DNA from 2 places in the Gordonia sp. NPDC058843 genome. Region 2 is predicted to be linked to the other one. Evidence: riboswitches for the same ligand, from Rfam matches in the RefSeq annotation. Region 2 holds a riboswitch; the other holds the start of a gene.
The links. A riboswitch is a leader RNA that binds a small molecule or an ion and turns the genes downstream of it on or off. The one in region 2 is predicted to bind cobalamin.
Positions count from the first base shown of each region.

Region 1 (6,016 bases), on a different contig from region 2:
AGGGCCGCGTCGGTCGGTGGGTGCGGCGATGGGCGGGCACTCCGACACCCTTCGCCCCGACACTGACCGTGGCCTGGTACGACCGTCCCACTCCTGGTTGTGCCGAGGACTCTCCCGCGACGGTCGAGCACTAGCCCTCGAGCGCTCCTCGAGCACCGCCGAACTCGCGGTCGGCACCGATCTTTGCCCGTCGTCCCGCATGGTCGCCGGCGCGGCGCGCGGCCTCCGAATATCCAGCGGACGCGCTCGACGGTCGCCAGGTGCCGCGCGCGCTCGACTCCGTCCGGTAGTAGTCGGTCACCTCGATCTCTTTGTTGCGCAATGCGACCGCCGTCGAGCGAGTGGAGTCACCGGAGTCGCGTTCGGCGGCGATCGCCTCCGCGCGAGCCGCGTCACGTGCCTCGGTGAGACGTTTACCGATGCGTTCGGCGAACGCCGACTGGAAGTTGAGCCGCGCGGTGATCGGCGACAACGGTTTTTCCTCGATCACCCGTCGGGCACGCCACCCGCTCCCCCGGGTGACGACCCGCGCGAACGTCTCGCCTTTGTAGGCCCCCGACCGCAGGTAGGCATCACTGGCCGCGACCATCTGCACGATCAGCGAGGTGTAGAGCGCCTCGCACGCGTCGATGTCGGCTTCGTAGCCGTAGGCGAGAACGAATGTCGAGTTGCTCGCCACGTCGACGGTCACATCATTGGCGGCCGTGATCGCCACGAACAGCTGAACGTAAGTGCGTAGTCCGCGCTTACCGGGTTCGCCGATGGCGATCTGGCGGCTGATCGGTGTGACCTTCTTGCGCGCGGAAGGATCGTGGGCGCGTGCCACGGCCAGGTCTATCGACGAAGCCGTGGCGAGCCGTTGGGCCGCCTGCATGAAGGTCTCGGCCTCGTGCTCGTTGTCGGTGTTCTCCGCCTGACGGAGAAGTGCCGAGATCCGGGTGAGCAGCTTGTCGTCGCGCATATGTTTCAGACTATCCAGCGGCCCGATCGGTTCCATCCGACCGCGAATTGCCTCGGGACGACGTCTCGGCGACGCGAAGGACCAGGGCGCCGGCGGCGATCAGGACCCCGGCCCACAGCCCGGCAACTCCCCACTGTTGTTCCGCGAATCCCCCGCACACCGCACCGAGCACGAACACCGGCCACATCCAGAAGACCGCCAGCCACGCCCACGGTCGATCGGTGCCCAGTGACGCGACGAGTTCGTGCGCGGATCTCACCAGCGTGCCCGTGACATAGGTCAGGCCGCCCTGCACCGTCGACGAGTGTGAGAGCGCCGAGTTGATCGCGCCGGTGGCCATCGCCACGACAATCATCCCGGCGGTCGGCGATGCGGTGAGCGCGACGACGGTGCCCAGGAGAAGGGTGGCGGTCACGGCGGCCAGGACCAAGACCGGAGCTTGCTTCCCGCCCCAGCGACTGATCGCGCCGCCGCCCACGGCTCCGACGAAGAAAGCCACGACAAGCCCGCCGACGACGGCGATCGCGGACCACCGTCCGGCCGCCGTCGACGCTCCCATGATGGTGGAGTTGCCGGACATGAAGGCGACGAAGCTGCCCTTGAGCACGAAGAACGCGATGGCGTCGATCAACCCGGCCAGGAACAGCAGCGACGCCGCGATCGTGACGTCGATGTGTCCGCTGCCCGGGTATCTGCCGCGTGGAGCCGCCATGGGCACGAATCTAACGCCGCGCCCCGGACCGTCGCAGGGAGGCGGCCTCGTCAGCGGCTGATCGCGCTCAGCGCTTCTCGCAGGCGATGCCGTCCTTGTCGCGGTCACTCTCGGTGTTGGCGTCGTACAGATCGTCGTCGACGGTGAAGGTCGTGACCGGGGTACCCGACGTCGAGTCGACGGCTCCGGTCTTGCCGACACCATGCGGATAGTCGGCGTTGAGTTCGGAGCAGTTGGCGTAGTCGGTCGCCGCCGAGGCGGGTGCCGCCATCATCAGCGGAGCGATCGTCATGGACGCCGCAGCCAGGAATCCGAGGACCATCTTTCGTGAGCAACGCATCGTGCTTGACCTTCTTCTGTGTGTCCCCCGACACCTCATCGTGACGAGGTGACAGTACGGGGTCGCATCGTCGAAAGTCGCACTCATCGTGAAGATTGGTCCGGCCGATGGACACAGTGGTCTCGGAGCCCACCCCCTAGAACCCGAACCGCGCCTGCATCCCGCGCAGCGTCTCCGCCGACGCCAGCAGACCCGCTCGCTCTGATTCCGACAACGGGACATCGAGCCGTGTCTGCGCGCCGCCGCGGTCGACCACCGTCGGCAGCGAGAGACACACACCGTCGAGCCCCTCGATGCCGTCGGTGCGCGTCGATACCGGCAACACCCGGTGCTCGTTGTTCAGGATCGCCTCGACGATGCGTGTCGACGCCAGACCGATCGCATAGTTCGTGGCCCCCTTGCCCTCGATGATGGTGTAAGCGGCGTGGACCACCTCGTGGTGGATACGTTCGCGCGCAACGGCATCCAGCGCCGGTCGACCGGGGAGCGGTTTCCACGACGTCAGCGGTACCCCACCGATCGTCGCCGAACTCCACAGCGGGATCTCGGTGTCGCCGTGCTCGCCGGCGATGTAGGAGTGCACGCTCTGCACCGCGACCCCGCAGTGCTGCGCGAGCAGGAACCGCAGTCGCGACGAGTCGAGAACGGTGCCCGAACCGAAGACCTGACTGGGCGACAATCCGCTGATCTCCTGGGCCGCGTAGGTGACGATGTCGACCGGGTTGGTGACCATCACATAGATCGCATCCGGGGCCACCGCGAGGACCCCCGGCAAGATGGCACGCGTCAGATCGATTGTCGCCTCGGCCAATTCGAGGCGCGACTGACCGGGCTTCTGCTTCGCGCCGGCGGTGAACACCACCACGTCGGCGTCCGCGCACACCGACACGTCGTCGGACCCGATGATGTCCGCACGCGGGACGAACTCGAGCCCGTGAGACATGTCCAGCACCTCAGCGGTCACCTTGGCGGCGTCGATGTCGAGGAGTGCGATCGTCCGCGCGACACCCCGGATCAGGGACGAATACGCGATCGCGGTGCCCACCGCGCCCGCCCCGATGATGGCCAGCTTCGTGTCTCGTACGTCCATCGGTTCACCGTTCCGCGTCGGGGTCATCGATCGTCTGGACTCAGCCTAAAGGGGGCGGTAGGAAACCTGCGGGGTTGATGTCGCGCATCGTTGCGCCCAGAGCCACGGCTCGCGACATCTGGCTCACGTGTCGCGGATCGTTGCTGGTAGGTTCAGCCGCGAGAACGGTCACACCCGCACACGTGGGTGTCAGGGAACCCGGTGCGAATCCGGGACTGGCGCGCAGCGGTATGGGGGACGGATTCGGCACAAGCCACTGGGGCGACCCGGGAAGGCGTCGGCTCCGGACGAACCCGAGTCCGAATACCGGCCGCTCTCGCTCGAGTCCACCGTGTATCTCGCGCACAGATACCCAGACCGTAAGGCCGTACCAGTCCGTGTCCCGTCGTACCGACGGCACGACCGAGATCGCCACCGCATCGTCGGTTCGGCGACTCCCGTCGACGCCGCTAGCCGCAGCACTGCTCGTCCTCACCCTCCTCAGCATCGCGCTGGCCACCGCGTTCGGCGCCGAGACCATCCCCGTCGGCGACGTGTGGCACACCGTCATCGGTCGCGTGACCGGAGCGGAACTCGACTCGGCGCACGCCGTGATCATCTGGGATCTCCGCCTGCCCCGGTCCGTCCTGGCCGCGCTCGTCGGAGCCGGGCTCGCATTGGCTGGTGCGCTCATGCAGGCCCTGGTCCGCAACCCGCTCGCCGAGCCCTACCTGCTGGGTGTGTCCGCCGGTGCCGCCGTCGGGGCCACCGCCGTCATGACGCTCGGCGTGCTCACCGGCCTCGGGGTGTGGGCGCTCTCCGGCGGCGCGCTCCTCGGTGCGCTCGCCGCCACCGTCACGGTGTATCTGGTCGCTCGCGCACAGGGCGGGCTCACCGCACTGCGGCTCATCCTGTCCGGAGTGGTGTTGTCGTCGGCGTTCATGGCGTTGTCGTCACTACTGGTGTTCACCGCCGCCGACCCGCACGCCGCCGACAACGTGATGTTCTGGATGCTGGGCAGCGTCGCGGGGGCCACCTGGGCGAAGGTGCAGATCGCCGGAACGGTCGTCGTGGTCACCGTGATCGCGATGCTCGCCATCCACTCCTGGCTCGACGCCTATGCGGCCGGCACGGACACCGCGACGTCACTCGGCGTCCCGGTGCGGGCGATGCGCAACGCGCTGTTCGGGATTCAGGCCGTCCTGGTCGGCGTGCTCGTGGCCGTCGCCGGCGGCATCGGCTTCGTGGGTCTCATCGTCCCGCATGCCGCCCGGCTTCTGGTCGGCGCCACCCACCGGGCGATGCTGCCGGTGGCGGTCTGCGGCGGCGCACTGTTCCTGGTGTGGGTCGACGTCATCTCCCGGGTGGCCGCCGCGCCACGCGAGATGCCCCTCGGCATCGTGACCGGTCTGATCGGCGCGCCGATCTTCCTGTTCCTCATGGGCCGACGCCAGTATGTGTTCGGCGGTGGCTCATGACGAGTTCACCACGAGTCGAGTCGATGGCGTTGCGCACGAACGCGCTCGGCTGCAGGCGGGGCGGTCGCGTCATCCTGCGGAACGTCGATCTCGACGTGCCGGCGGGCACCCGACTGGCCATCGTCGGTCCCAACGGTGCGGGCAAGAGCACCCTGTTGCGCACGCTGTGCGGTCTCGAACGTCCGGTCGCAGGCACCGTCGAGGTGGGCGGTGACGACCTGCATCACATCCCGTCCCGACGCCGCGCGATGTCGATAGCGGTGGTGGGCCAAGAGGAACAACCGTCCGCTGAACTGACGGTCGCCGAAGCGGTCGGCCTCGGCCGGACCCCGTACCGGTCGGCGTGGTCCACCGGGAGCTCCGACGATTCGACGGTGGTCGGTGACGTTCTGGCACAGGTCGGCCTCGACGGTTGGGGTTCTCGTGCATGCACCCAGCTATCCGGCGGTGAACGACACCGCGTCGTCCTCGCCCGCGCACTCGCGCAGCAGACCCCGATCCTGGTGCTCGACGAACCGACCAATCATCTGGACGCCGCGTGGCGTCTGCGGCTCATGGAGATCCTCGACGAGCTCGACGCCACCGTCCTCGCGGCTATGCACGACCTGGATCTTGTCCTCCGTCACTTCGATTCCGTCGCAGTGGTTTCCGACGGTGGAGTGGTCGCGCACGGACCACCGATCGAGGTGCTGACGCCGGATCTGCTGGCGGACGTCTTCGAGGTCTCCGGGACCGTCGTCACCCATCCGTCCACCGGCCTGCCCCACCTCCTGCTGAACTCCCCGACCACCTCTGTTCCCCGAGCTCTGACGAAAGACATCCCGTGAGAGGAAATCCCCTGAGTACGCACACCTTCCGAACCCCCGCTGCCATCATGGTCGCCGCCCTGACGCTCGGCGCCGCCACCGCCTGTGGAACCGACAGCTCCGCGGCGTCGGAAAGCAGTGTGACCGTGACCAACTGCGGCGCAGATGTCGCATTCCCACAGCCTCTCGACCGGTTGTTCGTCAACGACGGCGGCATGATCGCGATCGCGCTGGCGGCAGGCGCCCGGGACAAGATGGTGGCCGTGAGTGCGCTCGCCCGGGACAAGGACGTCCTCCGGCTCGAGTACGGACCTCAAGTGGACACACTGAACGAGGTCGCGACCGAACGTCCCACGCTCGAGAACATCGTCGCGGCGAAACCCCAGGTGTTGTATGCCGGATACAACTACGGAATGAGCGAGTCGCGCGGCATCACGCCGGAGATCCTGGCCCCGCACGGCATCGACGTGTACCAGCAGTCCGAGGCGTGCCGGCAGGTCGAGGGTGAGGCGCAGCGCGGCACCATGGACCCGTGGGTCGCGCTCGACACCGATCTGCGGAACATCGGCACCATCACCGGCAATCCCGACCAGGGCGCCGCCGCGGCCGACGAGGTGGGCGATCGCCTCGAAAAGCTGCGCGCGGCACCG
Region 1 is NZ_JBHYNC010000049.1:8,938-14,953, forward strand. Features, by position in the region: gene ACFW3F_RS22165 (hypothetical protein) at 1-134, shown strand, start outside; gene ACFW3F_RS22170 (DUF2786 domain-containing protein) at 131-961, opposite strand; gene ACFW3F_RS22175 (YoaK family protein) at 972-1,673, opposite strand; gene ACFW3F_RS22180 (excalibur calcium-binding domain-containing protein) at 1,741-2,013, opposite strand; gene ACFW3F_RS22185 (L-lactate dehydrogenase) at 2,150-3,103, opposite strand; cobalamin riboswitch at 3,252-3,433, shown strand; gene ACFW3F_RS22190 (FecCD family ABC transporter permease) at 3,481-4,560, shown strand; gene ACFW3F_RS22195 (ABC transporter ATP-binding protein) at 4,557-5,387, shown strand; gene ACFW3F_RS22200 (ABC transporter substrate-binding protein) at 5,435-6,016, shown strand, end outside.
Region 1: it holds a riboswitch for cobalamin, as region 2 does, so the genes downstream of both, ACFW3F_RS22190 (FecCD family ABC transporter permease) here and ACFW3F_RS05700 (ABC transporter substrate-binding protein) in region 2, are expected to answer to the same signal.

Region 2 (6,016 bases):
GCGTTGGGTGCCGCATGGCGCACGACGAGACGGAACTCGCCGACCCCGTTCGCGCGTGCCGCCGAGATGTACGGCGTGCGCATCGTTTCCGCCATCTGCGCACGGACGAGTCGCACGGGATGCGGCGCGAGCCCGATGAGCAGGCACATCACCGGCAGTACCAGCACTTCCGGACGGTCGAGCGCCGAGGTGCCTGCCGGTACGAGCGAGACCGCGGGCAGCACACCCATCCCGATCGCCACCCAGGCGATGAGTACGACCCCGACCACGAACGCCGGAACGGATTCCGCCGCGAGCGCCGCGGTACTGAGCAACCTGTCCCATCGCGAACCCGGCCGCGCGCCGGCGGCCACGCCGATCGCCAACGCCACCGGCACGAGGACGACGACGGTGACGACAGCGAGCACGGCCGAATTCGCCAGGCGCCCGTCCAGGATCTCGGCGACCGGGCGGCCTGAGAGCTGCGAGACCCCCAGGTCGCCGGAGAGGAAGCCACCCGCCCACTCGACGAACCGCACGAACGCCGGACGGTCCAGTCCCAACTCGGCCCGCAGCGCGGCCACCTGCGCCGGATCCGCCTGGCCCGCGGCACCTCTCGACATCCGGGTCGTGGCCGCATCACCCGGCAGCAGTTCGAACAGCACGAAGATCGACACCGCCACCACGACAAGCACGGCCAGCGCCCCGGCGAGTCGGCCCGCGACATACCGCAACACGGCTCGCCTAGCGCTGCTGGAGCCAGGTGCCCGTGAAGGAGGCCCACTGTCCGGTGCCGGGGACCCCGTCGGTGATGCCTTGCACGGTGTTGCGAACGCCCGTCGGTTGCAAGGCGAAACTGTGGACGAGGTAGCCGCTGTCGTTCCAGAGTTCGTCCTGCAGTTCCTGGTACAGCTCCCCGCGACGAGCCGGATCCATCTCGGCGCGAGCCTGGGCGAAGGTCGCGTCCCACTGGGGACGGCGCCATCCGGTCGCGTTGGCCGGCGCATCCGAGGTGAGAGTCTGCCCGTAGAAGTAGTCGAGACTGTAGTTCCACCAACCGGATTGGGTCAGCGGCTTGGACCCGACGACCTGGGAGAAGTAGGTGTCGCCCGGCTCGACGGCCAGGTTCACGGTGATCCCGGCGGCCTTGGCCTGCTCGGCGAACAGGGTCGCCGACTCCAACTGGCCGGGACTGACGTCCGCGGTGTGCAGGGTGACGACGAGGTTCTCCTTGCCCGCCTCCCGAAGCAGGCGTCGAGCCCGTTCCGGGTCGTACGACCGTTGCGGCATGTCGGCGTAGAACGGCGCACCCTTGCCGTACAGGTCGTTGCCGACCTCGGCGAAACCGTAGTACACCTTGTCGACCATCGCCTGCCGGTCCACCGCCAGTTTGAGCGCCTCCCGCACTCGCGGATCGTCGAACGGCGCGAGGTCGGTGCGCATCGTGAACGAGCTCATCGTGCCCACCGGCGGCGTGACGAGGTAGACGTCGGACTGCGATCGCAAGATGTTGCCCTGCGCCGGGGACAGTTCGTAGACGACGTCGGCCTCCTGCGAGCCGAACGCGTTGAACCTGGCGTCGGCTTCGGCGACCTGGAGGATCTCCAGCCCCTCGAGGTGCGGCCGCCGATCCCAGTGCTTGTCGTTACGGGTCAGCACCGACCGGTCACCCGGCGACCACGACTGCAGGACGAACGGGCCGGTCCCCACCGGAAGCGAGGACGGCGTGAATTCGGTTGTACCGTACTTGATCACGTAGACGTACCAGCCGGCGAGGACCGAACCGAAGTCCGCGACAGGCTCTTTCATCGACACCACGACGGCGTGGTCACCGTCGGGGCGGGTGCGGGAGAAGTCGATGATGTCCAGGTCGCCGGCCGACGGTTTCTCCTCGTCGAGCATGCGCTCGAGACTCCACATCACGTCGCGGGACGTGAACGGTGAACCGTCACTGAATTCGACGCCGCGGCGCAACCCCATCCGCCACTGGGAGCCGTCAGCGTTCGGTTCCAGGGACTCGGCGAGCCGATAGTCGAGGGTGAGATCGTTGTTGTAGTCGACGAGGTGATCCCACACCGCTTTGGAGAGCGCTCCGCCGGCCGAGTGGCCGACGACGTGCGGGTCGAGCACATCGGCGGTCGCCGAGGTCCCCGCGAAGACCACGCGGAGCGTGCCGCCCGGGACCGGGGTGCCCCCGCTCGGGGCGCCTGCCGGGCTCGGCCGGTCGGCACAACCGGTGAGAAGCCCCACCGCACCGAGTCCGGCCAGGCCGGCGATCCCGCCGGCTCCGCGCAGCAGCCCGCGCCGGGTGAATACGGGAGCTGCGTGCGCAGCTGTCGATCTTGAATTTTTCATGTCCATCCTCGTGGGTCGCGAAGACGCAAGCGATCTGGCTTCCCGATCGAGGTCGGGTCACAGTTGCGGGACAGCCCCGGATTCTCACCGGGTTCCCTTGCGTCTCGGACATCGTACGGAGTGGACAATCACGACATCGCACTTGCCTGCCAGGTCGGCGACTTATACGAAAACTTACAAGCAGTCCGGACTGTTTGTGCTATCGTCGCCGATGTGACCGAGCCCACCCGAGCCCCGCGCCGACGCACGCAGGCCGAACGCACCGCGACCACGCGTGCGCTCATTCTCGACGCCGCGGTCGATGCCCTCGTCGACGTCGGTTACGCAGCCACCACGACGCAGGAGGTGAACCGCCGCGCGGGCATCTCGCGGGGCGCGCTCCTGCACCACTTCCCCACCCGGGAGTCCCTGGTGGTTGCGGCGGTTGGGCACCTCGTCGAGCGTCGTCTCGCCGAGATCCTGTCCCGTCCGCGCACCGGTGACGAGGGATTGGAGATCCTCATCGAGGCGTTCAGCGGCCCGCTGTTCGACGCCGCACTCGAATTGTGGGTCGCCGCCCGGTGCGATGTCGGCCTGCGGACCGCGATCATCCCGCTCGAACAGCAGGTGTCCGACGCGCTCGCCGTGGGTTGCGCCGAGTTGTTCGGCGACCGATACACCACTGCCGAACTCGAGCTCTCCATCGAACTCGCCCGCGGTCTCGCGGTCTCGCGCATCCTGCGATCGCCAGACGCCGACCGCGCTCTACTCGACCATCTCCTGCCCGTCTGGAAGGAACTGCTGACCCATGACCGAACTCAGTCCTGATCCCCTGCGTCCAAGCACGTTGCCGCAGCGCGTCGATGTCCTCGTCGTCGGCGTCGGCTTCGGCGGACTCGCCGCACTCCATCGGCTGCGTACCGACCATCCACAGCTGCAGACCCTCGCCATCGAACGCGCGGACGGCGCCGGCGGCGTCTGGCGTGAGAACGACTACCCGGGTGCGGCCTGCGACGTTCCGACGTCGCTGTACTCCCTGTCGTTCGCGCCCAACCCGGACTGGTCCAACACCTACGGTCGGCGCCACGAGATCCACCACTATCTACGTTCGGTCGCAGCCGATTTCGCCGACCAGATCCGGTACAACTGCGCCCTGACCTCGGCGCGCTGGGACGGTACGACGCAGCAATGGGTCGTGGCCACGACGAATGGCGAGATCCGCTGCCGCTATCTGGTCGCAGCACCGGGCGCACTGTCGGAGCCGGGGCTGCCGCCGGTCGCCGGTGCCGACGAGTTCACCGGCACCGTGTTCCATTCCGCCCAGTGGGATCACTCGCACGATCTCCGCGGTCGCCGTGTCGCGATCGTCGGCACCGGCGCGTCGGCGATTCAGATCGTGCCCGAGATCGTCGACGAGGTCGGACATCTCACGGTCTTCCAGCGCACACCCGCCTGGGTCGTACCGCGTATGGACCGCAACATCGGCACGCTCGAACGCGCGCTCTATCGCCGCGTGCCCGGTGTCCACCGACTCGTGCGGCGGATGGTGTGGACCTATCGCGAGGCCTACGTCCTCATGATGGCCCGCAATCCCAAGCTGCTCCCGATCGCCAAGACCATCGCGCTGGCACAGCTGCGGATCCAGGTGCGTGACCGCGCGCTGCGTCGCCGGCTCACCCCCGACTACACCATCGGGTGCAAGCGAATGCTGTTGACCAACAAGTGGTTCCCGGCGTTGCAACGGGAAAACGCCACCGTCACCGGGGCCATCACCCGCCTCACCGCGCGCGGCGCCGTCGACGACGCGGGTCGGGAACACGAACTCGACACGGTTGTCTTCGCGACCGGTTTCACGCCGACACAGCCTCCCATCGCACACGCCATCACCGGCCGCGACGGCCGAACCCTCGCGCAGGCATGGGCGGGGTCGCCGCGCGCCTACCGCGGGGTCGAGGTGCACGGCTTCCCGAACCTGTTCTTCCTGTACGGGCCCAACACCAACCTCGGGCACAGTTCGATCGTGCTCATGCTGGAGCCCCAGGCCTACTACATGAGCAAGGCCATCTCCGAGCTGTCGCGCAACGGTCATTCGGCCTTCGAGGTCACCGAGTCCGCGCAGGAGAGCTACAACGCGGACCTGGACCCCGAACTGGAACGGACCGTGTGGAATTCCGGCGGATGCTCGAGCTGGTATCTCGATTCCACCGGGCGCAACTCGGTCATGTGGCCGAAGTTCACAAGCGACTTCCGCCGGATGATGTCGTCGTTCGACCCCACCGACCACCGTTTCGACGACGCGATCCCCGTCGCGGCCGCACCCCTCGACCGATCCGACACCACTTCCAGCGCAACTGAATCCGACACCGAATCCGACACCGAGAGGACCGTCGCACCGTGAGTTCCAACCCTGTCCCCGAACACTACGATGCCGTCGTCATCGGCTCCGGTTTCGGCGGTTCGGTCGCGGCCCTGCGACTCACCGAGAAGGGCTACCGCGTCGCGGTCATCGAATCCGGACGGCGTTTCGCCGACAGCGATCTACCCAAGACGAGCTGGCGCCTCAAGGACTACGTCTGGGCGCCCGCGCTCGGCCTCTTCGGCGTACAGCGCATGCATCTGCTCCGTGACGTCCTCGTCATGGCCGGTGCCGGAGTCGGTGGTGGTTCGCTCAACTACGCGAACACGCTGTACCGCCCGCTCCCGGCCTTTTTCGACGACCCGCACTGGGGATCGATCACCGATTGGGCATCCGAGCTCGACCCGTATTACGACCAGGCCTCGCGCATGCTGGGCGTGACCACATATCCGAAGGTGACGCCGGCCGACCGGGTGTTCCGCAAGGTCGCCGAGGAGATGGGCGCCGGGGGCACCTTCGTCCACACCCCCGTCGGCGTGTTCTTCGGCGAGGCGGGCAAGACCGTCGACGACCCCTTCTTCGGTGGTGCGGGACCCGCGCGCACCGGTTGCACCGACTGCGGCGCGTGTATGACCGGCTGCCCGGTGGGCGCGAAGAACACGCTCGTCAAGAACTACCTCTACCTGGCCGAACAGGCGGGCGCCGAGGTCATTCCGATGACCACGGTGGACTCCGTCCGCCCGCGACCGGAGGGCGGGTACGTCGTCGGCTCACACCGGTCCGGTCGTCGCTGGTCGCGCCGCGGGCGCAGCACCGTCACCGCGGATCACGTCGTGTTCGCCGCCGGCACGTACGGCACCAACAAGCTGCTGCTGGACATGCAGCAGGGCGGCCACCTGCCCGGGCTGTCGTCGCGCCTGGGCAAGGTGGTCCGCACCAACTCCGAGGCGGTTCTGGCCGCCACTGCCCGCGATCTCGACATCGACTACACCGAAGGCGTGGCGATCACGTCGTCGTTCCACCCCAACGCGCACACCCACATCGAACCGGTGCGATATGGCAAGGGCAGCAACTTGATCGGCCTCTTGCAGGCCATCCTCGTCGACGGCGGCGGTCCACTGCCACGCCTGCTGCAGGCGCTGATCGAGATGGTTCGACATCCGGTGATCACGCTGCGCGGCCTGTCGGTACGCCGTTGGTCGGAGCGCACGATCATCGCATTGGTCATGCAGACCGCCGACAACTCGCTCGAATTGTTCTCCCGCCGGGGCCGCTTCGGTCCGATGCTGCGCAGCAAGCAGGGCGAGGGCGATCCCCCGCCGACCTGGATCCCGGAGGGACACGAGG
Region 2 is NZ_JBHYNC010000005.1:134,078-140,093, reverse strand. Features, by position in the region: gene ACFW3F_RS05705 (ABC transporter permease) at 1-716, opposite strand, end outside; gene ACFW3F_RS05700 (ABC transporter substrate-binding protein) at 724-2,334, opposite strand; cobalamin riboswitch at 2,345-2,481, opposite strand; gene ACFW3F_RS05695 (TetR/AcrR family transcriptional regulator) at 2,548-3,141, shown strand; gene ACFW3F_RS05690 (flavin-containing monooxygenase) at 3,122-4,711, shown strand; gene ACFW3F_RS05685 (GMC family oxidoreductase N-terminal domain-containing protein) at 4,708-6,016, shown strand, end outside.